4 regions of the Sporomusa sp. 246TCP1 genome follow, and region 3 is predicted to be linked to each of the others. Evidence: riboswitches for the same ligand, from Rfam matches in the RefSeq annotation. Region 3 holds a riboswitch; each other region holds the start of a gene.
The links. Region 3 has a riboswitch for cobalamin ahead of AC1ECB_RS24895 (autotransporter outer membrane beta-barrel domain-containing protein). Riboswitches for the same ligand answer to the same signal wherever they lie in the genome.

Region 1: linked by a shared signal. The riboswitch ahead of AC1ECB_RS10730 (response regulator transcription factor) and the one ahead of AC1ECB_RS24895 (autotransporter outer membrane beta-barrel domain-containing protein) in region 3 are both predicted to bind cobalamin.
Region 2: linked by a shared signal. The riboswitch ahead of AC1ECB_RS09980 (nitrogenase component 1) and the one ahead of AC1ECB_RS24895 (autotransporter outer membrane beta-barrel domain-containing protein) in region 3 are both predicted to bind cobalamin.
Region 4: linked by a shared signal. The riboswitch ahead of AC1ECB_RS10535 (magnesium chelatase ATPase subunit I) and the one ahead of AC1ECB_RS24895 (autotransporter outer membrane beta-barrel domain-containing protein) in region 3 are both predicted to bind cobalamin.

What each region holds. Positions count from the first base shown of each region.
Region 1 covers NZ_CM170492.1:2,215,949-2,223,893, reverse strand. Annotated here, with positions in the region: gene AC1ECB_RS10735 (hypothetical protein) at 1-111, shown strand, start outside; cobalamin riboswitch at 378-561, shown strand; cobalamin riboswitch at 1,115-1,308, shown strand; gene AC1ECB_RS10730 (response regulator transcription factor) at 1,526-2,092, shown strand; gene AC1ECB_RS10725 (hypothetical protein) at 2,167-2,364, shown strand; cobalamin riboswitch at 2,362-2,544, shown strand; gene AC1ECB_RS10720 (TonB-dependent receptor plug domain-containing protein) at 2,706-4,958, shown strand; gene AC1ECB_RS10715 (beta strand repeat-containing protein) at 4,991-7,945, shown strand, end outside.
Region 2 covers NZ_CM170492.1:2,015,006-2,022,950, forward strand. Annotated here, with positions in the region: gene AC1ECB_RS09960 (ABC transporter permease) at 1-669, opposite strand, end outside; gene cobO (cob(I)yrinic acid a,c-diamide adenosyltransferase) at 925-1,539, opposite strand; gene AC1ECB_RS09970 (hypothetical protein) at 1,517-1,699, opposite strand; gene AC1ECB_RS09975 (nitrogenase component 1) at 1,763-3,058, opposite strand; gene AC1ECB_RS09980 (nitrogenase component 1) at 3,051-4,349, opposite strand; cobalamin riboswitch at 4,740-4,922, opposite strand; gene AC1ECB_RS09985 (TonB-dependent receptor domain-containing protein) at 4,981-6,114, opposite strand; gene AC1ECB_RS09990 (TonB-dependent receptor plug domain-containing protein) at 6,131-6,928, opposite strand; gene AC1ECB_RS09995 (efflux RND transporter permease subunit) at 7,006-7,945, opposite strand, start outside.
Region 3 covers NZ_CM170492.1:5,269,543-5,277,487, reverse strand. Annotated here, with positions in the region: gene AC1ECB_RS24905 (type II secretion system protein GspD) at 1-150, opposite strand, end outside; gene AC1ECB_RS24900 (YncE family protein) at 511-1,749, opposite strand; gene AC1ECB_RS24895 (autotransporter outer membrane beta-barrel domain-containing protein) at 1,951-6,465, opposite strand; cobalamin riboswitch at 6,702-6,883, opposite strand; gene AC1ECB_RS24890 (nucleoside/nucleotide kinase family protein) at 7,263-7,853, opposite strand.
Region 4 covers NZ_CM170492.1:2,158,934-2,166,878, reverse strand. Annotated here, with positions in the region: gene AC1ECB_RS10550 (ABC transporter ATP-binding protein) at 1-279, shown strand, start outside; gene AC1ECB_RS10545 (MATE family efflux transporter) at 299-619, shown strand; gene AC1ECB_RS10540 (ABC transporter ATP-binding protein) at 797-2,530, shown strand; cobalamin riboswitch at 2,622-2,803, shown strand; cobalamin riboswitch at 2,926-3,109, shown strand; gene AC1ECB_RS10535 (magnesium chelatase ATPase subunit I) at 3,244-4,272, shown strand; gene AC1ECB_RS10530 (VWA domain-containing protein) at 4,295-6,181, shown strand; gene AC1ECB_RS10525 (MotA/TolQ/ExbB proton channel family protein) at 6,215-6,850, shown strand; gene AC1ECB_RS10520 (ExbD/TolR family protein) at 6,837-7,247, shown strand; gene AC1ECB_RS10515 (energy transducer TonB) at 7,247-7,945, shown strand, end outside.

The sequences.
Region 1 (7,945 bases), 3.0 Mb from region 3:
TCTGATATGTTTTTTGAATTCAGTACTAATAAAAGCTTATCCACTGGCGAAAAAATTATAGAATCATTAGATGAGATAAAAAAAGCGGAAAGCTTCAACTGCTATTGTTAGATGAGTGGGATGCAAATTTAGATAAAAATCATATTGTTAATATATCAGAAAAATTAAATGAACTCGCAAAAGAAATATGTATTATAGAAGTACGTCATCGAAGTTAGACAAATTAAAGACTTCTGTCAATAGGCAGGAGTCTTTAATTATATTGGTGACATGGAGATGGATGAGGAACCTATTGTTCCAACTGTGTCCCAAATTTTGAAAATTATTTTACAAAGTTAACAAATATTGATATAATCAAATCATAAACTAAACATTAAATAAATATTGTTGGGATAGGTGCCCGAAAGGGCTTAATAGGGAAGTCCGGTTAGATGCCGGCGCGGTCCCGCCACTGTAATAGGGAGCGAATCCAAGGTATACCACTGAGACGTAATTGTCTTGGGAAGGTTTGGATAAGCGATGATCTAGAGCCAGGAGAACTGCCTGTCTGTCAATCACCGTTTTTCACCCACGAGCGATGGGGAGGGGATTACTGGATTAATCTAACCTTCCGGCTATTTATTATGCCGGGATTTTTATCTTAGTACGCGAGTCAAGACTCCCGCTTCTACAGGCGGCGTTGGTTCAGGTGGAATAGACTCTCCACCTGAATTCCCGATGGTTCAGCTTTGCTGAAACGAGTTCACTTAGATAAATCTAGAATACAACCCTCCTTGTAAGCTTACAGGGAGGGTTGTATTTTTTATTAAAATGCACAGAGAAGCTTTTAGGAGAGGAGGTCAGCATTTTGCTAAGAAGGGGGAGTTGAGGCTAATGTGAAACCAGGAGAATATGTGTAAATAAAATATAAATGATTAAGAAATTTCACAAAATATCCTCAGGTGAGGGATTTACGTTTCAAACCAAATAGTCTAATCTAAAAAAAGGAACTGCATAGTGTGTATGCTTAAAAGCAATTAATCTCCTTAACATTAGAAAATAATGCAAGTAACTCAAAACAAAAAGAAAATATTGCTGGGATAGGTGCCTGACGAGAGGTTGCTGAAAATATTCAGACGCAAACGCAAAGATGAGTATTTTCATAACAACATGTAGGGCTTAAAAGGGAAGACCGGTGAAAAAACCGGCGCGGTCCCGCCACTGTAACGGGGAGTAAATCCGCATAGATGTCACTGGAGCATAGCTTTGGGAAGACGCGGGTGAGCAAAGATCCGGAGCCAGGAGAACTGCCTGTCTAAGAATCGCCGTTTGACCTACGAACGATAGGGAGGAGATTACGAAACCTGTAAGTAGAAAGGTTGTATTTCTATTGACAGTATGACGTATGCGCTCCCGTTGAAATCGGGAGCTTTTTTCATGCAAATCCGGATACATTGGAGTTTAACATTACAATTATCCATTCTAACGTCTTTACCCCAATTTTAGGATTGGTGGCAAATATAACGGTGAAAATTGAGGGAAAACGATGTATTGGTCAAACTATTGGGAAGCTTTTCATCAGGATAATCAGGGAATCTGCATTTTAAACCATAAATTGGAAAATATTTATTCAAATGAAAAGGCAAAACAGGTGTTCAAAAACATCACTCCCGGACTATTTCAACAATTCAAAAGCGTTTGCCGACGTTTTATGGCTATGGTTAAAGCAAAAGAAACGAGTTTGTCTAATTATAGCGATATGTTAAATCATCAGCGCGATACCATCAGTTTTAGTTGTTTTTCGTTTTATTTAGACAAGCAGGCATATATTATGGTGGTTTTTGACTATAGCGCCAGTGATGAAATTAACTTAGCCGATGGGACGACGTTTACGTTACGGGAAAAAGATATTCTCCAGGCAATCGCAGCTGGAAAAACAAATAAAGAAATCAGTGAAATACTCAGGATTGGCTTTGAAACCGTGAAATCACATGTAAAAAACCTGCTTGCCAAAACGGGGACAAGTTCCCGGACTGAACTAATTAGTAAATATTGGCACCTTAAAAACAATACCGTTGGCACGCCTAATTATGCAGTGTTTAAAAAAAAGTAATATTGAATAGCCCAAGTGCTTACTCAAGGTGGCAATGCGATCTTGAACAATTAAGCACTACGAGGGGGGGATTTATGAAACACAAAAAAATTGAAGAGCTAACCAAAAAAATGTTAGCTTGTGGCTATAATGATGATCAGATCAAGCATATCCTCAGAGATTCCATTGAGAACAATTTAGATGACGATGGCAGTTTGCAAGAGAAATTAATTATTGATGTCCTGGAAAGTTATATTGAATTTGGAACCAAGTGTAAACAAGGAATTAAATAAAATAATATGGGTACAGGTGCTATTTAGAGCTTAATAGGGAAGACCGGTTAAAGGCCGGCGCGGTCACGCCACTGTAATGGGGAGCAATGCCAAGAAATACCACTGGAGCTAATTGTTCCGGGAAGGTTTGGAGACGCGATGATCCTAAGCCAGGAGAACTGCCTGTCTGACAATCGCCATTTGTACCTGCGTGCGACAGGGAGGAGATTACTGCAAGTGACCGAATACATCATCTGGCCGCTGGCGTAATAAAGCTTAACTCCTGAAAAGGGAGTTTTTTTATTGGAAATTTGTAAATTTAGCAGCAGGTTGCTATCTGTAGAATGAAAGGTTGTGATTGCTTGGCATATTTAAGTATTTTAAAAAGAAATAAAAAGCTGGAAGCAGCTATAGCTTTGGGGTGCCTTATGCTGACACAGACATCATATGCCACTCAGGAAGACCAGGATAATATGAAAGAGTTTAAATTGGAAACTATTACTGTTGAAGCCAAAAGACCGGACTGGGAGAGCAAGTTGTCTCCTGGAACGGTGACGGTCATTAAACCTGAAACGTTTTCCGGCGAGCAAAAAGACTTGCCTGAAATGCTAAAACAGGTTCCGGGAATTTTTGTGCGCGAAGTCAACGGCAAAGGGCAGTACACTACCGTCAGCGTACGCGGTTCCACTGCCGCACAAGTAGGAGTTTTTGTTGACGGCGTTTTGACAAATCTTGGCGGTGACGCTGCCGTTGATATTTCGGCTATTCCCGTAAGAAATGTCGAAAGGATAGAGGTATATCGCGGTTACATTCCTGTAAGGTTTGGCGGTACTTATATGGGGGGAGTTATCAATATTGTTACCAAAAAGCCTGAAAAGACTGATGTTAGCGCTGAGATCGGCATAAGCTCCTACGGAGGAAGAAACTCTGCCCTGGAATTTACGTCTCCTTTAAGCACAGGCTCATTACTATTTGGTCTGAACAGAGAACAAAGCGGCGGCGATTTTAAATACACTAACTTTGCCGCGGAATCATATGGCGAAGATAGTACTCGTTACCGTAAATACAATGACTTTAAAAATACGGACGCTATCATCAAATGGCAGGATGATCACTGGATGATTAAAGGCAGCTACAAGAAAGTTGACAGGCATTTGCCGAATAATCTGTGGCCTGAAGGATCTATTGCCAATGCATATGATCCGGGAGCTAAAACGGATCTGGCGGACATTAATCTTGCGGAAGGCAAACGTCAGACTATCGACAGTAAGGAACTGCAGGTTAGCCGCAGAGCGCAGGCGGGCAATCTGGAATGGGGCTGGTCTTTGAATTATCTTGATCAGGACAAAAATTACCGGGTTGAGAAAATTAAAAATCCTTATTTCTACTATTGGTCTACCCCTCTTCGCGCCTGGAGCACTTATGACAGTACGCGCTGGGGTGAAAAAATTGATGGAAGTTACAAGCTTAATGATAATAACCTGATAGAATTTTTAGTCAGCTATTCGAAAGAAAAAATGGATGTTGACGGCTCGAATCTAAAAACAGCAAATAGCAATTATGATTCATTCCGCAGTTATTATGAGCAGGAATTGTTTAATATCCAATTGCAGGACACAGTTAGGCTGGACAAAGAAGGCACCTGGCAATTGACTCCAAGCATCAGATACAACCGATCTGAAATTCTTGGAAAAAGCCATCGTGACAAAACAAGTGGTCACAGCTGGGTGCAAAAGGAAGAAACTCAGTCTAATGGTAAAACTACCTGGCAATTGGCTGTTAAAAATGATTTTAATGAAAACTTTTCAATGCGGGTAACTGGCGGCACTTATTACCGACTGCTGAATCTCTATGAAATTGCAGGTGATGGTGCCGGAATCTTGCCACCGCCTAAGGACAAGAACGCCAGCGGCACCGCCTATCCGCTGCCGGAGGAAGGGAAGCAGTTTGATCTAAGCGGCCTTTGGCGAAATAAGTGGTTTGGGTCCGAAACCTCCTGCCTGACCTTGACTTATTTCTGGCGGGACTCGGATAGTATGCTGCAGCTTTCCCGCCGCGGTTATGATTATTGGTGTTATTTCAATGACAACAAGGGTAAAGTGTATGGACTTGAAATGCAGAACAACTATTCCTGGAAAAAATTTGACCTCAATCTTTACGCCACTTATACCAAGAGCAAGTTACAGCGCCAGGACAGCGCCTATGCGGATTACGGTTCGGAGTACACCCAGGGTTATAAAGACATCTGGGCCACGTATCAGCCGGAATGGCAGACCGGCTTGCGGCTTACGAATAAACCGTCGGATAAATTCGATATTTATGCCGAACTCAAATACCGTGACGAGATGTTTACCAATGCAGTTAAAGACAAACGGGGCGGGCATTATGCTTATGAAAGCGGCGCTCCGATCAGCGCTTTAACAACGTTTGACCTAGGCGTCAAGTTCAAACCAACCAAAGACTGGCAGATTACTGTCGGCTGTAATGACGTTTTTGACGCTGCCAGTGATTTGAAAATCAGCTATCGCGACTATTCTGACAAGAATATCAGTGTTAATCCTGAATATCCTTTGGCAGGAAGAACTTTCTTTGTAAACGCACATTATGACTTTTAAGTTGTTCGAGGGTTTAATGGAGGTGTAAATATATGAAGTGTTATTTAAACAGGCGTAAAGTCAACCGCGCATTAGCCTTACGCGTCACAACCGCGCTTCTTGGCGGTTATTTATTTACAATGCCGGTTTTGGCGGCCGACCTGGGTGTTGTCACGACGTATTCGTATGGCGGTACTGCTGCCGGGCAGGTAGGCACGATTACGGGCTCCAGAGTAGAAGCTACCGTTGATGCTCAGGGACAGGTGAAAATTGACAGCGGCATTAACGCCGATGCGCAAAGCTTCAGTATCATTGATGACAACGGACAGGTACGCATTTTTATTCGACAAAGGACAGAAAACGGCAAGCAGAGCTTGGTTGTTGATCCGGAAGGAAACTGGAAATCGGTTATTGCCTCCACTGATTTGACTGCCGAGCCCAATATTCATGCGGTTGCCTATAAAGGGCATTATCTCTTTGCAACAGGCTACGACTACGGTAAATTGATTGTTGCTGATTCTGCAAAGAACTATCAACAATCGCATGTTTATGAAGTGCCTGATGCGGTAAAAAATGCTACCGCAGGCTATAGCGCGTCAACTGCTTATCACGGCGAAGGGCTTGTTGGAAGAGGTAATGAACTATACGCGCTGTTTACCTGTAATCCTCAAGGGGGCAATGATACTTATGCCGACAGTTTTGTCATTCATTATACGATTGCTGTCGATGGCAGCCTGGAATATAAAGACTATACCAGAGTCGGCAAAAACACGATGGACATGGAAGAATATAATAACGTACTGCTGACGGCCAGCAGCGGCGGCTATCAGAACGGTGGCGGAAAAGCCAACGCCGAAACCGCGCTGCACTATGTCAGGCTGGACGAAACCGGTACGCCTGTGGCTGAAAAAGTTACTTATAAAGGCGCAGTGGCCTTAAAAGGGGAGTATAGGAGTGTTTCGGTATCTCCTGATGGCTTTGCCTATGTTTTTACAGGTAACTATGATAACAGCTGGGCAGGTATGAACGGAGCTGTTTATCGCACAACGGTAAGTAATTTGCTGTCATCCTCTCCGGACAACTGGCAGAAGATCATTGACGTCGACAATGTTCCGGGTTATGCCTGGGGTGTTGATGTGGAAAGTACACCGCATCGTCTGTGGTTTGTCAGCGGGAATAAGATATTAGTTTATTTGGACGGTCAAACAACACCAATAGAGTTCAATATGACTTCAAGTGGACTGACCAGTCTGGGTGACGCTAACATAAATGGCTTTGACACTATAAAAACAGATGTCGTTACTGGTGCTACAGATAATATTGTCAAGGCCGGCAATCTCGCGGACGCAACTGCGAATTATACCACAAAAATAAGCGGCACAGGTGCTGCGGATGAAATGAATGCCTATTATCTTGGTACGGAAACAATTGCCAATAATCTCTACAACGTTTTTACTTTCAAAAAGGATGCAGTCATCGGCTTGGGCACGAATCAGTTGGGCGATAAAACCACTAACGTACTGGCTGCTGTTTATGGCTGCAACGGCAGGGACCTTACTATCAATGCTGAAAGCAGTTCAGGCGCCAAGGACAAAACGCTTACTCTGAACGTAACAAACTATGCAGGCACTCCCTCAGGTGTATATGCCGGTAATGGGAAAAACGTCACTATAAATGCCGGCACATTGAATATTAATACAGTTGCTTATAAAGATGGTGAAACTGTAACAAATGCTATCTGGAATGACACTGCTCAGGATAAGAGCAGTATCATCACAATAAATGCTGATACGAACATTTCCATGCAAGGGGGACAAGGAGGGCATGCAGTTGCTGTTACCAAGACTGACCGTTGGGGCGAAAAGTCTACTGCTGCTGATCAAAAATCGGAAATCATTATAAATGGTAATTTGAAAATTGGCGATGCTTCTACGGGCGCTTACGGCGTGGGTCTTAATACCAAGAATGTTATTTCGCGGTTTAATAGTGCCGGGCTTTACACCTCGGTTGAAAAAAGTGCTATTACTGTCAATGGTAACGTTGATATGGCAATTTACGGCAATGGCGCTGCAACGGCAGCAAAGGACAGTACAATAACTATCAAAGGTGGCAGTATAAAAGTACCGGCAGGAAAAAATTATGGTTACTATACCCTTGCTTCCTATCTAGGAACCATTAACCTGAATACGGGGTCAGTTGGAACAACCCCAGGCACTAATGCCGTAAAGTTGGATGGCGATATTTTTGCGCTGAGTACAGGTTCAGTAAATCTTGGACTGACAACTGCAGACTCTTATCTTAACGGTATTGTTGATAATGGTGGTACCGTTACTATGTGGCTGCAGAACGGCGCTTTGTGGACGAATACTGCCAATAATACCAGATATACCCAAGACAATGAAGATGTTGGCAACAACGGAGTCAGTCGCATTACGAAACTAACAGGTGGGATAAGCGTTAGTAATGCCGGCGTGATTGCCCAAAAAGCAGCCAGCCGTGATCTTACGATTGATAACTATAACGGATATACTACAGTTTTGTATAATCACGATGCAGCTACTCCGACAACAATTCTTGGTGGAGCTGTGAAAATTGGTAATGCTGCTTCAGGAAGTAATATTACGCTGCGAACTGATTATGACGCTAATATGAGCACCGGCACAATTCAGGATAATGTTCTGAATGCATTAGCAAATAAGCTCTATTACAATGCTTACACGACCGGTGAGCGTAATCTGACCGGCAAAGTCGAAATTGCTGAAGGCTTGACTGCACAATCTGCTGCTAAATACGTAGGTGGTGTAACTTTTAGTCAGACAAATGGTCAGGGCAGTTATGCAAGCAATACACCACAGCCACCTGCGGAACAAGTTACTACCGCATTTACCACCAGCCTGACCGGCATTAAAGATACTGAATATGTAAATGGCGGAGTCTTGAAGGACGGCGCTTATGCTTTTACCAAGGACAGTACTATAACCGTTGATGATGGCGATGTTACTGACGGC
Region 2 (7,945 bases), 2.8 Mb from region 3:
GCATAATAATACGTAGTCTCGTCTAATTTCCTCCACAAGCTTATTGCGAATCATGTACGTATAATACCAGAGATGGCTTATTATCAAAACAATTAAAGGTAATATAAGATGCTCTAGCCTGCTTACAAGATTATTTGCTTGTCCCATTGCATAAGCACCACTTGAAGGTAACATTCCTAAATTAATGCCAAAAATCAAAATGAGTACTAAGGATACCCAAAATGATGGAATACAGGTTGTTACAACACCTACCTTGCAGATGATCCTATCGATGAGTGTATCTTCGTGTAAGGTGCAAAAAATGCCTAACAAGAGCGCAAATAAAAAAGTCAATACATAACCCAGTCCACCCAGAACAATTGTATTTTTATAGACATCTCCAATTACGGTCGTAACATTTTGTTTATATTTATAAGATATACCAAATTCGCCCTGAACGGCATTGGCTAACCAGCTGCTATATTGTTTATATAGCGGGCCGTTTAGTCCGAGATTTTCCATTGCCTGCACCTTTTGCGTAGTAGTCATTCTTTCAACGCCTTCTCCATAATAAGACATCAAAGGGTCTCCCGGTGATAATCTTGCCATAAAAAAAACAATGATCGACAACAGAAATATACTAAAAGTAAATTGTAATATTTTTCTATTTATATAAATTATATCTCTCACACCAGTCCTGTCCTTTCATAGTTAGATATGAAAATATAAAAAAGCCACAAAAATTGAAACACTGCTTGCGCAGAGTTTTACAACCTTCATGGCTGATAGTAGTATTAAATATAAGCACAGAATCATTGATTTCTCGTCTTGAGTCTTCTTGACTCAACATATGTAATTATATAATATATATTTTTGTATGTCTATAATCAGTTTTAAGCAAACCAGGGCATGCTGGCATTCTACGCACAGCAACTTGTAGTGTCTTTAGAATTCGATACCCTTTTGCGCCATCACTCCCGTTTTATAAGGATGTTTAATTTCTTCCATTACAGTTACCAAATCTGCCTTGTCCATGATTTCCCGCCGCGCATCACGTCCGGTTAGCACCAAGTGCAAGGACTGTGGCTTAGTTTCCAGCAACTGAATTACTTCGTTCACCGGAACCAGTCCGAACATAATTGCATAATTGATTTCATCCAGGATAATCATGTCCCATTTACCGGACATGATTTCTGTTCTCGCGTCATGGAGCGCTTGTTCGGCAGCCGCTTGGTGATCAGTTCTGCCATCTCCGGTTGTATTTGTCACAAAACCTTCGCCCAATTGACGGATGACAAAATTATCTCCCATTCTCCCGGCAGCCTGTAATTCACCATATTCCCAGCCGCCCTTGATGAATTGTAAAACCAATACCTTAAGTCCCTGTCCCCACGCTCGCATCCCCACCCCCAAGGCAGCAGTCGTTTTTCCCTTGCCGGCTCCCGTATTTACAATAATCATGCCTTTGGTTTCTGACATAATAGTAGACCTCGCTTTATTAGTAAAATACCGGACAGAATGTGCAAGACCTCTGCATTCATATCCAACATTTTTTTCCAAGATAAGCCATCTGTCTTGCCTTAAAACACCCCTCCTGATACTGTGAAGCAGTTACCTGCGCGGTACTATTATGCAAGTAAACGCGCTTGGCAGAGTTACTTACTTGTTCTGACTGGTTAGTGGTATCTACCGGCCAATTTTTTGGAACATATTTACACATATCCTTTTCTCCTCCTGCTTGTATTGTCTACACATTTGCAACATAAGGTTATACCCATCTATTTCAACTTCGCTGTTGACAATGAGCAATATACTGATTCCAGAGACGTTCTGTCATATGGCAGGACCCGCGAAAACCCATGCAGGGCTGGTCGCTAAGATTGATTTCATCATATACCGGCAACGAAATATTCTGACAAACTACCTCTGTTACTGATTGTTGCAGCAGTATGGCTTTTTCATTACTGCTGCCCAGTAGCAAGCCACCCTTCAATGCCGCTAATTGCTGCTCTATGAGCTGACTGTCGCCATCAGCCGCCAGGAAAGTATCAATACAGCCGGTTCCAGAATAAGATGGTCGTCGGTCATAGGTTACTACCGTTAGCCAGCCTGTATCCAGCCACTCAGTACGAATAGCTTCGGCCATAGCTACAGCAACCGAAGCTGGTGCAGCAACAAGCGTCTTTTCAAACCACAGATCGCCCCATATACGCTGCATTTCCAGCGTAGCTGCCTGCAGCTTCCATTCCCTGACACTGACTTCCTTTTGAGCCTTAGATAAATCAAAGCAGACCAATGGTAAATTCCGACTAATATTTTTTAGCCAAGAAAATGAACCCTGCAAACCATAAGGCAGTGGCAGCGATACATAGGGCATACCATACTGCTCCTGTAGGGTTTTAGCCAAATCCTGGCCTAACTCCTCATGCACAACAATATTGAGTGCTGCCTTAGTCATATTGGATATTTCCTGCGTACTGCTACCTGCTCCCGGGCAAGCCAACACTTGATAGCCTGCCAGCGTGAGCATACGTTTTAGTTCCTCGACATCATTAGCACCATTATAATAACCAATCGTGCCTCCCAGCAGATTAACAGCATTCGGCTGAACACTGCCTGGCTGGTTGAGCGGCATTTGCTCCAGATAAGCTTTGGCAGCGACACGGTAGCCTGCACCAAACCCGCCGACTAGCCCGCCGCTATCCACACAAACCACCGGACAGTCCAGTTTGGCCTGCCTGGCAATACCGGCAATATCATCACCAATCAAGCTGACCGAGCAACTGTTTTCAATCAGTATGATGGCTGGACAAGTCTGGCGGCGAATTGTATCCAGGGTTTCCTGCAAACATTCTTCTGTGCCATAGACAACAGCATGATTATCAGCTTGCGTACAGTAAAATTGTGAACTGATTGCCGGACACTGCTTTTCCAGATGACGAAGCGCATAATAATAGCACCACATCGGGCCATTAGCCACTAATATCGCATCAGGAATACCGGCAAAGAAAGCGGCAGAACCTGTAAGCGCGCAGGACTCCACCAGTGTGCGCGTATCTTTCCATTGATTCTTACACATACATAAGCCCTCCCCGCTTGTCATGACGTTGCGCGAGGCGTACCAGTTTGGTCATCAGCGTTATAATGCCACTCACGCCTGCCAAAGGTAATAAAGGAAGATATAGCTGCTTTGTGTGTATATCAGCCAACTCATGGGTAGTGACAACAATATCTGCTGCTGCTAACACTGCTTTACCCTCTAGCTGAAAATAGCATGGGATGACGGTTTGCCGGTGCAGTTTCTGTAGTAAATCATGCTCTTGCTCTGGTGTGAGTATTTCATTTAGCACAACAATGCCGGCCACAGTTATCCCATATAATGAAAATAACTCCAAAACCCAGGTAGCATCAAAATAAATCAGTGGTCGGCCAACACTCAGGACAACTTGTTTGTCCTTCAGTATTGTATTGCACTCTGTAACATGGCTGTTTAACCGTTGCTGTTCCATTTCAATAGCTGCGGCTGCTTGTTGTTCCTGCTGTAAAAAACGGCCAAGGTCTCTTAACCACTGAATTGTCGCCTGCCACCCTGCCGGATAATCACCGTCAAAAAACGGTACACCAAGCATACCGACCAAGTCTATTCCCAGTTTACGAATCCAGGGATAAGACAACAGGGTGCCACTAAGCGGTACAGTCATAGCAGAAAACGGTACCCGCCTTATATCTTCCATCGACGCAAAGGCGGGAAAATGGCAATACACCTTTAAACCAAAATAGCTGAGCAATCGTTTAATTTCTGCTACATCAGGCCCGTTGGGTCCCCCGCGGTCTCCTAATAAGGTTACCGTATTAATCACCTTGGGCCGGGGAATCATAAATCGCTCAGCAAGTATCTTACCTGCATGATAAAAACCAGTGTAATAATCGCCATCCAAATATCCGTAACAAGGTACTGACAGAATCGGTATTCCCAGAGCCGCTTCCGCCTCACTGGCCACAGATGCTGTATCGTCACCAATCACGCCAGCTACGCAGGAATTGGCAATCATGATATACTTAGGCTGGTATTTTGCCGCAACATGCTCAATGCATTCTCTCAGCAGTCCGGCTCCACCGAAAATTGAATGTTCTTCCTGTAAGCCGCTAATTACCAACGGAGCAGAATACTGCTCCGGACTAAATTTTTGCTCTGCCAACAAGCGGAAATGCATCCCCAAATCCATTTCCCGGCAAATATGTCCGCATGCCTGCGGACTATGATAAATAACCACAGCCCCTTCATTATGCGAGACAGCCCGCCAAACTCCCGGCATAGTGCAGCTATAGCCACGCTTACCGACTGTTGTCGCCCGTTTATTCATCACCATATTTTACTACCAACTCCTCTAATTCTGCAAAGGCCATGGGAGTTGGTATACTCAACCATGTATATGCATAATCCATTACCCTCTCCTGTTACACTATCACAATAAGCAGTGTCATATACCGCTGCCATTAACTTATATAACTGTTTAGTCCGCAAAGTAAAAAAAGCGCGGGCCATAATAGGCCCGCAAACATGAAGGAGTTTAGAAGAATGACACTAATAAGAAACTCCCGGCTACCGTGGGCAGCCGGGAGGATTCTACAGCATAAAACCAAATAGAAACTCCTGGTCTATGGCCAGGAGTAAATTTAGCAAAACAACATAACTTACTTGGAATGACTCCAAATAAGCAGATGCAACTGTAATCTCCTCCCCATCACTCGTGGGTAAAACGGCGATCTTTAGACAGGCAGTTCTCCTGGCTCTGGATCATAGCTCGTCCAAACCTTCCCAAGACTCTCGTCCCAGTGGCATATTCTTGGATTCACTCCCCATTACAGTGGCGGGACCGCGCCGGTGTTACACCGGTCTTCCCTATTAAGCCCATATGGGCACCTGACTCAACTATATTTAATTGTTATTAATTTTATCACTCTTTGGCAGGTATTGTCAAATGATTTTCATTACACTATTTAAAAATTATAATTGTAACTTAACGTCCAGTTAAACGGTAAATCCAAGTTCTCATATTTATTTACAGAATTATCACGGTCAAGTATATTATATAAATTCAAAATAACTGATTGATTATATTCCGGATGAAAATTAATTATGGCATTTAGTTGTATGCGATCCGGAATATCACTGATGGCGCCATTAATTCTGTAGTAACTTTCTTCGCGATCACCTAAAAATAAAAAATTAAGGTTAGCCAGCCATTTTTCTTTATTGTATGTAACCCCGGTGGTTGTTTGTATCCTACTATTACATTGTTCCCATGAGCCATTTTCATTGTTCTCAGGGTTAGAATAACTGAAGCCTATATTATATTTCCAATTGTCATTAAGAATTTTTACATATTCTGCTTCAATACCCGTATTGCGAAAATCCCCCGCGTTAGTCATATAGTCGGTATTGTCGGCATTCTTTTTCCAAACAAACTGATCTTTGATATCCATATGATAGACTGCTAATTTAAAAGACTGGCTTTGATCAATTATCTTTTTTAGCCCGGTTTCATAGTTCCAGCCTTGTTGGGGTTTTAAGCGGTTAAAATCAGCATCTTGCTTTGAAAAATACTGGTTGAGCGCCGGCATCTGAAAGGACTTGCCAATATTAGTATACCAGGAAGTATTGTCATTTATTTTGTAAAGTGTCTGGATTTGCGGTAAAAAGACATTTTCGGTTGTCGCATAATCATCAATAAAATGCCCCCGCAATCCTAGTGTTGTACTAAACTTAGGATTAACTGCATAGGTATAGGACCCATATACAGCAAGACTATTGCGCAAAGCATTTTTACGAATAGCCGCAGCATCAGTAGAAGGGTCATTATAATGCTCTTGCGCTAACGTAACTCCGGCAATCAATGTGTCAAGGTCATTTCTTAACTGCCATGTTTTTTGGGTATCCCAATTTAGACCATACATGTTATATCGTTCACTAATAGCCCACTTTCCGGTTGAATAGGTATATTTATCACCAAATGAATATCTTTTGTTAAAAGATAGCACCGATTTAACATTATTGTTTTTACTATCATAGATTAGATTTAGATTATTACGTATATCATCATATTTATATAACATGTAGTTCGAACCATTCACATTGAACCGCGGACGGTTAGTTTGTATGGGTATAAGACCAGTTAAAATTCAGTTCATCACCTAACTGGGTTGTATAATAAAAACTATCTTTAGTGCCTTTATATAAGCCATAAGGCTGGATTGCGGCATTAGTCGATTTATTAGTGATATTTTCTCTTGAAGTCCTGTCAACAGCGGCAATATATTCCCGTTTAAGATAAATAGCGCTGTTGCCAAGGTCTGAACTTACAGACCAGTTTTTACTATAGTTGCCACCCGAGATACCCACAGTACTTTGCTGCTTGCCCCCCGGTTTTTTGGTGATAATGTTTACTACACCGGCTAATGCTTCCGAACCATACAGTGTAGACCCTGCCCCTTTAATAATTTCAACTTTCTCGACTGCTTCCAGCGGAATTCCGCCAGACCCATTATAATTCAATAAATTGATTGGGGCACCGTTGACCAAAACCAAAGTCCCCTTGTCAAGACCGCGAATCATCGTTCTGCTGGGAGACATGCCATAGTCAGTACCTGCCGGTCCATAGGACATACTGTTAAAGCCAATGGTATGTTCTAACGCATCAAAAACATTTACCGCGCCGGTTTCTTTCAGTTCTTCGGCAGTAATTACCGTTACTGCCGCCGGTGTATTCAAATCCCTGGTTTCACTTCGTTGTGCCGTAACCACCACTGAATCTAACGTAAATTTTTCTGTTTCATCGGTTATTGCCGCCAAACAACTACTAACAGGAAAATATACGCTGTTGGCAAGTAACAGTCCTAAACACACTTTCTTCCATAAAACTGACTTGACAAGACATTGTTTCTTCAATGGAAAAACCCCTCTCAATAATCAATAAAAGCTTCTTTAAAAGCCTCTTTTTCCCGGCCTCACCACCGGCAGTAATCTTAATAACCTGTCCATCTTTTTACATAGCCGAGCGCGCCTACAAACCAGGTCCGTACAGGATAGTGTTCAAAAAACAAGAAAACAATCGGGATAACAAGCAACGTAAATACTGTAGATGACAACAACCCGCCAATGATTACCCAGGCCATACTAACTCTTGTCTCTGATCCTTCACTTAAAGACAGAGCAGTTGGCAGCATCCCCACAATCATGGTAAGGGTGGTCATAAAGATGGGTTTCAGGCGGGTCTTGCCTGCTTCCACCAACGCCTCATAGGCGCTCATCCCCCGCCCCATTAGCGTCAGGGTATAATCAAGCAGCAACGTGCCATTTTTAGCTACCAAACCATCCATGACCAAAAAACCGATAAGCGAATAGATATTGATGGTATTATTGGTAAATAGGAGCAATAACAAGCTTCCTATTAAACCTAGCGGTAATGATAGCATTCGTATCATGGGGGTAAACGCCGATTCATACAGTACAGCCAACAGCATATACACCAACAGCAGGGACAAGAGTAACGCCTGGATAATTTCGCCATAGCTGCTCCCCATATTAGCCGCCTGACCGCCCAAACGGTAGGTCACGCCCTCAGACAACCCGTCTTGTTTAATCAAACTTTCCAGTTCTTGCACCACTTCGTTTAACGGTCGATCAGTTACATTGGCTTGTACAATGACAGAGCGCTGCTTATTAATCCGGGTAATACCAGTAGGCCCAACCGTTTCTTCAATATGAGCCACATCACCAAGAAATACTGTTTTATTATCAGCTTTAACCGGAATACTTGTCAGGTCTGAGAGTTTAAAACTATCACTGCCCTTGAGCCGGACAATAATATCTGTATCCCGCCCGTTATTTTGGCTGTCATTTGGTAGTACACCGGCTTTCTTACCACTAATAGCACCGGAAAACGCTTCCTTAACATCCTGCACC
Region 3 (7,945 bases):
CATGTTGTTCATGGCTTCCACCTTGATTTGGTTACTTGGTATGAGCGCGGCAAACATGGTTTTCGCCTGGTCTGCTTTGATATATTTCAGTTGTATGACCACATGGGAACGAAAAACAACTCCCGTATCGCCAACCGGTTCTGGCGACAACTCGGCGGGCGTCCCTTCCGCAGGGACCGCCTGTGGATTGTTGGTATCCGTAGAAGGAAGATTACTGGAGGGGATTGTAGACGACCCGTCATTCGCCGACTCCGCTAAAGCACTAAATGGCAAAGTAAAAAGCAACAAAAAAAAACAAGTATAACGTAGATTGTCCTGCGATACTGTTGCAAAAACAACTTCCTCACCTGCGGTGTACTAAAATCCGTAGCTTGGAATTTAGCTTTTTTCATGAATACAGAGCGTCCCCCTCTAATGTGCCATACCTTGTAGCACATCAGACTTCCTGCTGCCTGATACCGGAAAAACCGGGGCAGACTAGATCGCCCCGGTATGTACCGGTTTACAGGTTTATTTTATTTCGAGCTTTTTCCCTGCCTTCATTGCTTGTGCAGGAGACATAGCCGGTTCCTGGTAGCCTGTAAGAGTAGCTGTTTGTCCGAGTATAGTGAGAGAGTTGAGGTTAGGATAGGTAGAGCTACCCAGTATAGTATTTTCATACATATTAAGTCTGATAGCACCATAAGTGGTTCCTGTACGAAGATCTATCCGGCCACCTTTAGCGAACCAGAGCCGGTTTGTAGAGTTTTCATAAAGCAACGCCCAGTAATAACCGGGAATATTAGCATAATTTTCTACAACAGTACCGATATTATTCGAGTCAATATTTGCAGCAGTAGTTTTGTACACTTTACCAGTCATTTTCCATTTAGGGATGTCATTTGTATAATTACCAACCAAGATATAAGCAGTGCCTGTGCTGCTTATAGTAATATCCCGGAAATCATACGGAATTGCCGTTCCTGACGTAAAGCGGGTGGTTTTTGTCATCGTGGCAAGATTAACAACATCTAATTTTGATTCCCCGCTGTTGCAAGTTCCGTCATCTTTCTGTTTGCCGCCAATTGAGGCAACATAGAGCTTGTTATTATAGTGCTTGAGGGTGAAAGCGTTTTTACCGACTTGAACAGGAGTACCGACAGCAGTAAGAGTGCTGCTATTCAGTTTAACCACCTTGCTTGTCAAATAATTAGCAGTTCCCCAAGGATCTTGCACTTCTGTAAAGAGACCATAGATGTTATTACCCACTGCAGTGATGGCCACACCATGCTTTTCATAGCCTGTCGTCCCTGGGAAGGTGTATATTGTTCCAGTTTGGCTATAGTTTGTCATGTTGATTTGGACAACCTTTGCGTTGTCATAGTCAATTGCGTAAAGGTAGCTCCCTATTTTAGTAATACCATACAAGTTGGCAATATCGGCCCAATTCGCAGTGGCCACTTGCGTCCACGGGGTTGTATTGGGATTGTAGATTACGGCTTCAGGGTTGGGATTGCCACTATACAAGTACTTATAGACAAGCACCCGGGAGTTCCCATTGGCATCAGTGAAATAATGAACAGCTGGCGCACCTGCCACTACCGACGAGACAGCATTTTGATTAACAGCACCCGCGGCGCTGCCGATAGTCCCCACTTTACCGTTAGCATAGTTGGCATCAGTCACCGTATACGCTGTGTTGGCCAAGGCGGTTGTCGTAAAGGCCATCACGAGCGCTAAGACTAACCCTGCTTTTTTAAATATCTTCATACAAAAAACCTCCCCTATTTTTTAAAAATTTTCCCTGCTACTAGCCTTACGTTTCCATGCATTATCACCCCATTTCCTGTCTGTTACTCAATCTCCCGGTTTCACATCGGCCTCACCCTCCCTTACTACCAAATCTTTGTCCTTCACTCGCCCAAGAAACCTAGATCTATCTCTTGAAGTATGCTGTCTCATAGTGAAAGCCTAAAAATCATAATTGATAGTTGCATAATAGGTCCGCCCCTGCAATGGATAATAGTATCCGGCATATACGCCAGTATCAACGACACTGTACTTATATTCCAGCTCCGGTCCTTTATTAAAGAGATCATTGACACCAAAAACAAGCTGGGAATTTGTATTCAGCTTAACCCGGCAACCTGTACCCACGGTAGTAAATGCTGGCAGAAAAACATCATATAGCTCACTGACATACTGCTTATCTGTATAGTTAACTTCGGCAAATAAGGCGGTTCTATCATTAGGTCGATATGTCAAACGCAGTTTTCCTTCCCATTCCGGTGTATAGGTCATAGGAGGGTAAGTCCAGAAACCAGAGTGCGTGATATCCTTGACAGCTCTTTTGGTGTTTATATAGGTAGCAGCCAAATTTAGATCCCATTTGTCCCAGGTCAAATTGCTTTGTAATTCCACTCCTTTGGCTTGCCCGTTGATCGCGTTGGCATAAGACCAGCAGCCAATACCAGACTGGTAAAGCTGCAGCAAATTATCAGACCGGCGGCTGAAATAGGTCAGTGAAAGGTCGGCATCCTTGGTATTAAGCCATTTTCCCTTCCAGACAGCGCCAGCATCCCATTGCATTCCTTCTTCCGGACGTGGATATACAGAATTAAATTCACCATTGGTGCCGTAAATCGCACGGGGAATGATGCTGGCCCCGTCGCCGGCAATTTCATAGAGATTCAACAGCCGGTAGTAAGACCCATACGAAGAACGCAAGGTCAAACTGTCGTTTACCTTCTTCTTTAAGGCTAACTGCCAGGTTGTCTTGCTGTCTCGCTGCCCATCTGTCGTTTTCACTCCCCGACTATGAGGATCGATATATTTGGCTTGGCCTACTACATCAGACGAGTTGTAGCGGATACTAGGAGTAAACCAGAGATCGCCGGTCGAATTAAGCGTTAGGGTATCTTGCAATTGAATATTATAGAGTGTTTGTTGATATTTGGTTTTAAAGCGATTGCACTGCGAACTATCCAGAACGTCCATTCTCCAGCCATCTACATCCATATCTTCCCGGGATATGTTCACTAAGAAATCCAGCAGGTGGTTGCTGGCTTTATACGTTCCATCCAAAGAGGCGCCGAGCTTTTGGGATTTATAAGCGCTCCAGCGGCTGAGCGGTCTTACATAGGTATAACTACCTGTTCCATACTGTTCATTATTGCGGTAGCTTTTATCCTGATCCAGATAATTGACATTCCAGCCCCATTCCAGGTTGCCGCTGGTATCCCTCCTGCCGAGGAGGATGTCTTTTGCGGTAAGTATCTGTTTTTTTCGGCAATTAGGATACTCAAACGCTGGATTTTCTAACTCACTTGCAGAAAAATAAGGATTAGGAACATCTATATATTCCCACTTACCGGCATTGGGCAAAAACCTGTCAATTTTCTTCCAGCTGGCTTTGACAAGCCAGTGTTCATCCTGCCATTTGAGCAGAGCATCGGTATTTTTATAACTGTTATTCATGCGATAGCGTGTTGCCGAAAGTTGTTTGTAATAAGCCAATCTGTTTTTCTCGGCGATATACGTTTTATTGTCTGCAGACATCGAACCTTGTGCAATATCATTTTCATACCATGCGACGAGTTGTTCCTGCTCAGCAATTCGGGTCGAGATTTTATTCTGGCACTCAGCATTGGTATAGCGGAAATCCCCGGTGCTTTGGTCTCTGTTTAGACCCACCATCAGGGTGCCTGCCCCCAGTGGCTCCTCTACCTGCAGGCTGCCGGTGTAGCCGCCCCAGGAGCGTTGTCCATAGGAAGCCGAAATATTAGCTTTCTCCGGCTTTTTGGTGACAATATTGATTACGCCGCCCATATAGGTACCGCCGAAACGGGCCGGGATATAGCCTCTGTATACCTCAATCCGCGCTACATTTTTGACAGGGATTGTCGATATGTCGACCGCCGCATCGCCTCCGAGGTTTGTCAATACCCCGTCGACAAACACACCTACCTGTGACGCTGTGCTGCCGCGGACAGAGACTGTCGTGTATTGGCCAGGACCGCCGCCCACATACCGGACATGAATACCAGGCACTTCCTTGAGAAGATCGGGCAGTGTTTTTTGTTCGCCTTTGTATTTATCTGGTTCAATGACAGTCACAGTGCCTGGCGAGAGCTTATCTTCCCATGCAGGCCGCGGCGCTTCAACCACTACGGTTTCCAAAACATAGCCCGGATCAACCGTGGTTGTTGTATTTTCCACACTGGAATTGTCTTTAGAGTCGTTGGCTTGTTCTGCCGTTGCTTTTGGGGAGGCTTGTTGTTTTTCCTGGTCATTTAGTCGCAATGCTTGGTTAGCGTCCGGTATTTTCCCGCCGCCTGCCTGGACACTGCCTTCAGACTGCACGTTAGACACAGCCGCCCGTGTTGTTTCGGGTGCAAAAGCGACTGAAGCTACCGTTGTTGGCTGCGAAATATCCGTAATGGCATTGTATCTAGCGGTGCCAAAATGCTCTGCCGCCATTTCTTTATTTGGAGCTTGTTGTTTTTCCTGATCGTTTTGTAGCTGTGTTTGGTCAACGCCTTTCCCGGCTGCTTTCTGAAAACCGGTTTTAGCTTGTACCTTGAGTATAGACCCTTGCCCGATCTCGCCAGACGCTGCTCCAGTCGAAGCAGACAGAATTATAGCTGTTGGCTTGCCAGTCTTGAGCTCTTCTTGTGCTTTTTGGTGCGAACCAAAGCCGTTCCAGCGCCAGTTGACGCCCCCGTTTACCTGCCAGTTGGCCTTTGCATCACCGCCAAAGGTCTGCAGCAGACTCAAATTGAAATTACCGGTTGGCGAGATTTTGCTATCAACGCCTAATACCAGTTCACACCAGGTATCTTTGTTGGCGCCGGTTTTAATGGCCTGTGTTTCGTCATAATAGCTGCCCAGCATGGATCCGCCATCTAAGAAATCATGGTTAACCGTCACCTTAGCGTAGACTTTCCCGTTGTTTTCTGGCAGAGACCGACCCACCAACGCACCTGCCTGTCCTGTTAGCACATTGACCTTGCTTTGTGCTATTTTTAAGCCGTTGCTTGTTGTGTAATCAGCCTTGTCAATCCGGCCAAGAGCCAGTCCGACTTGCGGTTCCCAGAACCAGCCGTTCGCGAGTTCTTTACGCAGGCCATACCGCGCATTAAGCCCGACAGCCCAGACCTGGTTGTTACCGTCAACTTTACCGCTCCTAGTAGTAAAATAGTAATCGCTGGTTTGTTTTGAGCCGCGCAGCATCACATCAAGGTAATGGCCGTTATGGCCCACCCAGGTGGCATAAGTGCCGAAGCCGTTACTCTCTGAGTTGCCGCTGCCACTAGCAAGACCGGTGTCTGCTTTGGTTTGCTGGAAGAACAATCCGGTATACAGCTTACCATCGTAGAAATCGCCGGAGCGTTCTTTATCATAGCCGACCTGTAAACCATGGTAGTGTTCACTGATGCTGCGCCCATAGCTGCCCTGATTGGTAAACTTGCCACCATAAACATTTGCCCAGCTGCCTTCGCGGCGCTTATCCCCCGGGGCGTGCAGTTCATCTTGGTGGTTAAAGGCATTACTATTTTCCACCCGCCACAGATTGCGCTGCGCTAGCTGCATATCGCCGGCTGTTTTGGCTGATTCTGATAAAAGTTTAGTATTATCAAGGGTATAGTCTGTTAAAAAGGAGTTCAGGACAACATACTCACCGTTGACAACAAATTCACCAGTTACCGGATCCTCTACATACGTAGGGACGCTAATTTCTGTAGTACGAACAATCGGTGTCACTTTATAGACAGTCAGGGGAGCATCCAAATACGATGCTTGTCCTACTACCTTGAATTGCCCGGCTTTTTGTTCAAAAATACGTAAAAATTCTTGTCCACCACTTCCGAAGATAATCGAATCCTTACTGACCTTTAGCGGGTTAAAACGGATAATATTTCCAAGCTGCGTATATAACGTGCCACTGCCTGCTACTAGGTTTGTTTCGTTTCCTAGCGTGATTAAATTTGTCGACGGAGTAGATGTCATTACTATATTTGACCAAACGGCAGTTGCCCCGCTGATCCGAAAAATCGTACCATCTGCCAGTGTGGCATTTGTTACTGTCAAATTACGAAAATAATTCTCTCCCCACTCAGACACCACTGGATTCGGCGTTTCCTGCCAGGATAAATCGATAATGCCGCCAGACTTTACGTTTAATTTATCGATATTGATATATTTGTTCCAATCATATGTATCGCTATTAAATGTTATGGCATCCATCGGCCGCCAGCGGCCGCCGTTTTGGATGGTTACACCGGTATAGGTGGTTCCGAAGTAATCATTTGTTAATTGACCTGACGAATCTGCTGTCGTTTCTTTTATGGTATCAGCCTCTACCGTCACCGACGGCCCGACTTCTGCCGCCTGAGCCATCCCCCAAAGCTGCGGCGCAAAACCAAGCGCCAGCGCACAGCAAATTCTTGCCGCCAGGTATTTATTCGTTGCTTTGCGTTGCTTCACTGTCAAAAACTTGTCCCCCTCAACCATATGAAAAATGACAAAATCCCGAACCCCACACCACCTTTCAAGCGTATTTGATATCAACCCTCCCTTTACATTAAAAATAGCCCTCCCTTAGGCTATATAGGGAGGGCTATTTTAAGAAACAATCTAAAATATAAATCCCGGCCATAATTAAATAGCCGGGAAGGTTAGATTACTCCACTAATCCCCTCCCCATACCTCGTGGGTGAAAAACGGTGATTGACAGATAGGCAGTTCTCCTGGCTCTAGATCATCGCTCATCCAAACCTTCCCAAGACTTTCGTCTCAGTGGCATTCCTTGGATTCGCTCCCTATTACAGTGGCGGGACCGCGCCGGCATCACACCGGTCTTCCCTATTAAGCCCTTTCGGGCACCTATCCCAACATTATTTTGTTTTTTAACATTTTCAGTTAGATTATACCATTATTTATATCATTTGTAAATTTTTTCTTTAATAATTTGTAATGTATTTGTTTATTCTGCTTATATTTCGTGCGCCACGATTCAGAATTCTACAAACGGTTAAATGGTTGGGTACATCAGACTGTGCGAAAACAGAAATTACTAAATTTCATTCTCCACTTTAGTATCAAAAATTGCCTAGTTCGAGGCGCTGTATTTACTAGACGTAGCAGAAAAGAATCTATTTGAGCCATAGCTGGAATTAGCAATAATTCCATTATATTTTATAAAATACTAATATTACAGGATATGTACGGAGAAGAAGAACATGATTTATTGCCTTCGGGCATCCTATTGTCATAGGATTAAACTAGATGATTTCTTTTAAAATATCAGTTTTGATACTTACAATACAGGCCTGTAAGTCTTCATTAGTATAACTCACAGTTATCCCAAGAGCCGTAAGTTTTTCAGAGCTAAAGTCAATATTGTCTGCTAAAAACCTCCTACAAAGTTCCTCATAATTAGGATGGGTTTGCTTTTTTTCCCGGTCCAATGCGCGTTGCAATCTTACCCCATCTTCTACATAGACATAAACTGGAATAACATTGGCAGACCCAAAATAATTTTGTAAATTTTCATAAGCTTCCAAGGTTGTAATTATTAAATAATTAGCTTCGTGTAATTTAATTTGACCATCATCAATTGTGCAGTAGGACCAAATACCATTTACAGTGTTATACTTCCGTTGTTCAATAATCTTTCCCTTTGACCTGTAGGATTCTAAAGTGACTTCATCAACAAAATAATACTCCCTACCTTGTTTTTCATTGTGTCGAATAGGTCGAGTAGTATAGGGTATTATTGGATATAGGTTTAGCTCGCAATCATGTAGAATAGATTTTAAAATAGTATCTTTTCCTGAACTACTCTTTCCCATTAAGCAAAATATCTTACCCACTATATTCCGTCCTTTGCTATTTATCATTGAATTCTATCACTTTTTTAGCATCTCTTGCTATTCTTTTTCTAACAACTCTATCTTTTCGATAA
Region 4 (7,945 bases), 2.9 Mb from region 3:
ACCAATCCGAGATTTATCGTTCTGGATGAAGCCATCAGTTCCTTGGACGTATCTGTTCAAACACAGGTAATGAATCTGCTTCATCAACTTCGCCTGGAAATGAAAATGACATATCTTTTTGTAGCTCATGATCTGCAGGCTGTGGCTCATTTGTGCAATAAAATTGTATTTTTGTACAGAGGGGAAGTTGTGGAACAGCTCATGAGCGCAGATTTGGTTAATGCGCAAAATGAGTATGCAAAATCACTGCTGGCATCGGTTATTCCCTTTGATGTATAAACTGGAAATAAAAGCTGTATTGGCACTTGCTGTACCTACTGTCATTGAAAATTTTTTATTGACCAATGTTGGGTTTGTGGATACTTTTTTTGTATCACAAATCGGTTTGCATGAAGTCGCTGCTGTCGGAATGGCTAATGCTATTGTAGCAATTTATATCGCGGTATTTCTGGCAATGGGAATTGGAACGTCCTCGCTAATTGCTCAGTGCATGGGGGCGGGGGAAGTAGATAAAGCTAAAGCAATAGCAAGGCAGTCAACCTCTTTTATATTCAAAAATCAAAAGTATCTTTTCCCTTGCTCAAAGGATCATCCAGTGCATTTACACTTCCTTTGCTGAGGATTTCCGGTCCGGCAGTTATTGAACGTTTGGTTATGCGTCTAGGGCAGTTGTTTTATGCAGGACTAATTGTACAGATTGGAACCGATGTCTACACGGCTTTTCTGTAGGCAGGGAAGCCTCCTTTATTTATATAAGGGAGGTCTATTAGCTATTATTATTCAGGGGGAGGTAGCTATGCTCAAACGATTTATTTTGTATTACCGTCCACATCTGCCACTATTTTTTCTTGATTTCTCTTGTGCCACGCTCATGGCCGCCATAGATCTGGTATTTCCCTTGGCTGTACGGCAGGTTATTGATCATATCCTGCCAGCAGGGGATATTTCCCTGCTGCTATGGGCAGGCGTCGGACTGCTAATCATGTATATGGCAAGTTATGCACTGCAATATACAGTGGAGTACTTCGGCCATGTACTTGGGGCTAAAATGGAGTATGACATGCGCCAGGAACTGTTTGCCCATGTGCAGAAACTGACATTTCGCTATTTCGACAATACCAAGACGGGATATATAATGTCCCGGATTGTCAATGATCTCTTTGAGATCTCCGAGTTTGCCCACCATACACCTGAAGGGATTTTTATCGTCCTTATCACCATGACCGGAAGTTTTTTTATTTTGCTTACACTTAACTGGCAATTAAGTTTGCTTACATTTTTGTTTGTACCATTTATGTTATGGTTTGCCTTGGTCAGGAACCGCCAATTAAAAGATTCTTTCCGGGATATGCGGCTTAAAGTAGCTGATATTAATGCCCAGGTAGAAGACAGCATTTCCGGCATCCGAATAGTCAAAGCCTATGCTAATGAGTGGTATGAACAAGATAAATTTACCCGGAGAAACAGCGATTTTCTTGCGGTTCGCAAACAGGCGTTACGGATTTTTGGGTCTTATCATAGTGGTATCAGTTTTTTCACTAATATAATTTATTTAACAGTACTCATTGCTGGGGGGATATATATTCATCATGGGTGGCTGACGATGGGTGAGTTTATCGGCTTTTTGCTATATATCTCTATTTTCTTTAACCCTATCAAACGCATTACCGGGCTGACTGAGATGTATCAAAAAGGCATGGTCGGTTTTCGCCGTTTTGTGGAAATATTGGATATGGAACCAGATATCGTCGATACTCCCGGCGCCAAAAATCTCACCAAAGTCAACGGACACATTGTGTTTGATCAAGTGACATTTAGTTACAATGACAAGCACAATGTGCTAGAAAGTCTCAATCTTACAATTCAGCCAGGAGAGACGGTGGCGTTCGTTGGTCCATCTGGTGGTGGTAAAACCACCTTGTGCAGCCTTATTCCCCGATTTTACGAAATTGAGCAAGGCCGGATACTGATTGATGGCATTGACATCAGGCAAGTGACGCAAAAATCACTACGGGAAAATGTCGGTATTGTCCAACAAGACGTGTTTTTATTTTCTGATACTGTCAGGGAAAATATTGCGTATGGCAAAATTGGCGCTAGCGATGAGGAGATTATTGCTGCAGCTAAGCGAGCAAATGCCCATGATTTTATTACAGAGCTGGAACAAGGCTATGATACGTTTATCGGTGAACGGGGTGTCAAACTTTCCGGCGGGCAAAAACAACGGATTGCTATCGCGCGAATGTTCCTGAAAAACCCACCCATTCTTATTCTTGATGAAGCGACCTCAGCACTGGATAATGAGACTGAGCGGGTCATTCAGCAGGCCTTAACCAAGTTGTCCTGTAACCGCACAACATTGGTAATTGCTCATAGGCTGGCTACTATTCGTGGCGCGGACCGGATTATCGTGCTTACCGATGAAGGAATTGTGGAAGAAGGCTCGCACGCGGAATTATTGGATAAAGCTGGTTTTTATGCTCGGCTGTACGCGGCCCAGTTTGATGGGTATTTACCTGATGTTGTATAGGATACTGGATTTAGCTGAATATATAAAGAAATGCTTGAAACTATTGACAATGTAGTTGCTTTTCTATAGTATAAATAATACAAGTAAGTAATTTAATATTATTGAGTTAGGTGCCCATATGGGCTTAATAGGGAAGACCGGTGAAATACCGGCGCGGTCCCGCCACTGTAACGGGGAGCAAGCTTAAGATATACCACTGAAACAACCGTTTTGGGAAGGTTTAAGCAAGCCATGATCCGAAGTCAGGAGAACTACCTAACTGACAATCACCGTTTTTCACCCACGCGGTATGGGGAGGGGATTACAGTTAGCAATTCTTCTGGGATATTCCAAGAAGTTTGTGATTTGGCTGAATTCACTCCTGGTATAAAAAACCAGGAGTTTCCTATTTTAACAGAATATTGACAGAGTCAGGTGCCCGTAAGGACTTAATAGGGAAGACCGGTGAAATACCGGCGCGGTCCCGCCACTGTAATGGGGAGCAAGCTTAAGATATGCCACTGGGATGAAACCGTCTTGGGAAGGTTTAAGCAAGCCATGATCCAAAGCCAGGAGAACTGCCTGAGTAACAGTCACCGATTTACCCACGAGGTATGGGGAGGGGATTATATATATTTAACAAGTTTTCGAAAGACCTTCCTTACTATATAAGGGAGGTCTCTTTTTTTAGTTAGAGCTAAATGGATGAAATTTACAAGGAGATGAATTAACGTATGCAACATACTGCTGTATATCCATTTGCTGCCATTGTTGGGCAAGAGGACATGAAATTGGCACTCATATTAAATGTAATTAACCCCCTGCTGGGTGGGGTATTAATCAAAGGAGAAAAAGGAACAGCCAAATCAACAGCCGTTAGAGCGCTGGCCGATCTATTGCCTGCCATGGAGGTTAGCAAAAGCTGTCCTTTTCATTGTGATCCGGCAGATAGCAGCCATTGGTGTGATGTCTGCCGGGAAAAAATGGGACAGGAACAGGGTCTGGCTACTCAGTCTGTCAAGATGCGGGTGGTAGAACTGCCTGTTAGTGCAACCGAGGATCGTGTTGTTGGTACGCTGGATATTGAACATGCCATCAAGCAGGGGGAAAAGAAATTTGACCCCGGCCTGTTAGCACAGGCTAATCGCAATATTTTGTATGTAGATGAAATTAACCTTTTAGATGATCATGTTGTTGATGTGTTGTTGGATGCCGCCGCCATGGGAGTCAATACTGTGGAACGCGAGGGTGTATCTTATTCCCACCCGGCCCGGTTTGTGCTGGTTGGCACAATGAACCCGGAAGAAGGTGATATCCGGCCGCAGTTATTAGACCGCTTCGGATTATCAGTGGTTGTGACCGGAGAAAACCAGCCCGAGTGGCGGGTGGAGGTTATTAAACGGCGTTTGGCCTATGAAAAGGATACAGACAGCTTTGCCCGGCAATACCAGGAGGAACAGGAAACCCTGGCAAAAAGCATTATACAGGCCCAACTTTTGCTGCCCCAGGTAACCATTAAGGATGAGCTGCTCCTGCTTGTCGCCAAACTGGCCATTGCGCTTGATGTTGATGGCCACCGGGCCGATATTACCGTTATTAAGACCGCCATGACGCTGACTGCCTTTGCCGGACGGACGGAAGTAAAGTCAGAAGACGTAAAAAAAGCTGCGCGTCTGGCGCTGCCTCACCGGATGCGGCGGCGCCCCTTTGAGGATGGCACGTTGGACTGGGATAAAGTAGAAGCTGTGTTTGCGCAGCAATAAGCCAAACGGGAGGAATGCTATAATGCAGCGCATGATATTTCCGTTTGCGGCTATTGTCGGGCAGGAAGCTGTCAAGCGAGCGCTTTTGATTGCGGTTGTCAACCCCAAGGCTGGAGGTGTTTTGGTGGCAGGGGAAAAGGGCACAGCCAAATCGACGCTGGTGCGTTCTTTGGCAGAAATTATTGGTGAAACCAAGTTGATTGAGCTGCCGCTCAATGCCACTGAGGATATGGTGTTTGGTGGTTTGGATATGCAGCATGCTGTCGAACGTGGCGAGCGCCGCTTTTTGCCGGGATTGCTTGCCAGGGCCCATAACCATATTCTCTATGTTGATGAAGTTAATTTGCTGCGCCATGACTTTTTGGGCAGTCTTTTAGATGCAGCTACGACCGGTATGCACCAAGTGGAGCGCGAAGGAATTTCCTGCGTACATGAAGCAGCTTGTACTCTTATCGGTACTATGAATCCGGAGGAGGGAAGCTTATCCCCCCAGATTCTTGACAGGTTTGGATTATATGCTGCTGTCAGCCGGGAACAAAATGAGGTTCAACGGGCTGAAATTGTACGGCGGATTCTGGATTGCGAAGCCCAACCGGAAAAATTTTGTCAGCGTTATGCTGCTGACATGGAAGAAATCAAACAGCAGGTGGCTGCTGCTAAAAGCCTGCTCCCTGATATTACTATAGCTGAACCTATGATGCTGCTTTCAGCACAGATGTGTGCTAAGGCACATTCGGCAGGTCACCGGGCTGAACTGTTCTTATTGGAAGTCGCGCGGGCGATTGCAGCACTTGCCGGGCGCACCTATTTATTGCCTTGTGATCTGGACGAAGCTGCCTGTTATGTACTGCCGCAGCGCATGCGCCAGGAGGAACAACCGCTGCCGCCCGAACCACCTGAGCAAGATCAGGATCAGGAACAACCACCTGATGACGAAGATTCTGCCGACCAACAGGAAACTCAGCCACCACCGCCTGATTCGCGCTCAGACCAGCAAAACCCGGAAGAGTCGGAAGAACAGACAGATCCTCCTGCTGAGCAGCCGGAAAGTGAGGGCAGCGATCAGGAAAAAGTGGCCGATATTGATACTGATTTTCCCTTTGTCCGGATGGAATTATCGTTGCCCCAGGATCGGCAGGAACGACGAGGCAGCGGCAAACGCAGTTTAACGCGTACTGATACCAAGCAGGGACGCTATGTGCGTGCAGGTATCCCGAACGGGCCGGTGACTGATTTGGCCTTTGATGCTACCTTGCGGGCGGCGGCGTCTTATCAGAAGTTCCGCGCCAGAAACAAATGCGCCATTGCTATTGAACACGAAGATTTGCGGCAAAAAATCCGGGAAAAGCGCATTGGCAGTACTTTCTTATTTGTCGTGGATGCCAGTGGTTCCATGGGCGCGCGGGAACGGATGCGGGCCGTCAAGGGTGCTGTGTGCGCCATGCTGCAGGACGCGTATCAAAAGCGGGATCAAGTGGGTTTGATTGCCTTTAGGCGGCAGACTGCCGAGGTGCTGTTGCCTATTACCCGCAGCGTGGATTTGGCGCAAAAATGTTTGCGCCATCTGCCGACAGGTGGTAAAACGCCACTGGCAGAAGGTTTGAGAGTAGCCTTGACCGTACTGACTTCCCACCGGCAAAAAGAACAGGAAATGAAGTCGGTGCTGGTACTTGTTACCGATGGGCGGGCCAATACCGCCGCCGCCGGCGGTGATGGTATGGCTGATGCCCTAAAAATAGCAAGCAAGATAAATATGGCAGGCGTACATAGTGTGGTTATTGATACCGAGAATGATTTCGTTAAGCTGGGTTTGGCTCGGACAGTAGCCAGTGAAATGGGATCTACCTATTATAGTCTGCGTGATTTGTCAGAAAACAACATTATGCACATTGTTAAAAACTTATCGTAAACAAGGTGCAGCAAGCAAAACGGAGGAGTAAAAATGAGCTTTATAGTTGAGTGTTTTAGTATATTTCATAAAGGCGGCCCAGTCATGTATTTGATTTTGGCGTGTTCCATACTGGTGGCGGCCATTGGGGTGGAACGGTTTTTGTATTATAGGAAAATGAACACCGATATGCAGCAGTTTACCGCGCAGCTTACCCCTTTACTGGAACGTGCCAACTGGGGCGCTGCCTGTGAATTATGCCGGCAGACCCAAGGCATTGCCGCTGCGGTGGCTGCCAAAGGCATTCGTTATGTGCAGTGCGGCTGCACTAATGTAGAAAGTGTGCTTGAAGGGGAAGCGGCTTTGGCTGTCGCCAGTCTACGGACTAATTTAAGCCATCTGGACACCATTGTAACCATTGCACCGCTTCTTGGTCTCCTGGGAACCGTTGTTGGCATGATTGGTTCTTTTAGTGTTATGAATATCAAAGCTGGTCAGCCCCAGGCCATTACCGGCGGTGTTGGGGAAGCGCTCATTGCTACGGCATCGGGCTTGTGTGTAGCCACCTTGGCCATGATTATATATAGTTATTTTAACCATAGGTTAGATCAACTAATCACCAATATTGAACAGTCCTGTCTGTTGGTGTTGGGGCATATCAAACAGGAGAAACGTCATGAAATTGCGTAATCTGCGTTCAGAACATCAGCCTAAACTGATGATTATTCCGATGATTGATATTATCTTCTTTTTGCTGGTGTTTTTTATTATGAGTACTCTTTATATGGTTGACCAGCAAACTATCCCTGTTAATTTGCCCCAGGCAGCTGCGGCGCAGAACGATAAACCGCGCAGTGTGGCGGTTACCGTTACCAAAGAGGGCCGGATTTTATTTGATCAGGAAGATATTCCACTGGAAATGTTAAAAAAACGGGTACAGCTGGAAATGAATAAGCAGAGCGACCTGGTTTTTATCCTGCGTTCTGATAAAACTGCCGAATACGGCAAAGTTGTGGCTGTTCTCGATGAATTGAAACTAGCGGGAGCCTACAGAGTGGCTATCGCTACTGAAAGGAAGGATAAGTAATGGAATTGGCGGCAGGTTTACGTTGGCGAAAAGCTATGGTTATTTCCCTGCTCGTGCACAGTATTGTGTTAACCGGTGCCGGCTGGTTGGTTAATAAGGCGTTACTGCCTGTTGAAATGCCGCCGGAGACGCTGATTGAGCTGGAGTTAGCCAATGGGCCGGAAGGACCGGAAGGGCCGGAAGGCTCATCCTTGGCGGCTGCTGCCCCAGCGGCCGCGCCAGCCAGTCCAGCTGCTGCGGCCAGTCCGGCGCCTGTGTCTAATCTGCCTAATCTGCCGCAGCCCACACCGGTTCAGCCGGCACCTGTAGCTGAGTCGGTGATGCCAGAGCCGGTAGTAGCGGTTAGTGCTATGGCGTTGGTAGGCGTTGACAGTGGCGCTATTGCGGCTGCCAGTGAATCGGCTGGTGGTGATGGAGGTGGTGGAACTTCGGCCGGCGGCGGTAGTTCTCAAGGAGGCGAGGGTTCCGGCAGTGGCAATGGTATGTCCGGGGGAGGTTCTGGCAGTGCCGGGGGCGTCATTCCACCAGGAATATTGTCACGTCGGGAACCAAATTATCCAGAGCAAGCACGCCAGGGAGGTATTGAGGGCACAGTAGTTCTCAGAATTGAAATTCTGGAGAATGGACATGCCGGTGATGTGACTATTGCTGAATCCAGCGGCTCAGATCTTTTAGATGATGCTGCTGTAGCTGCTGTT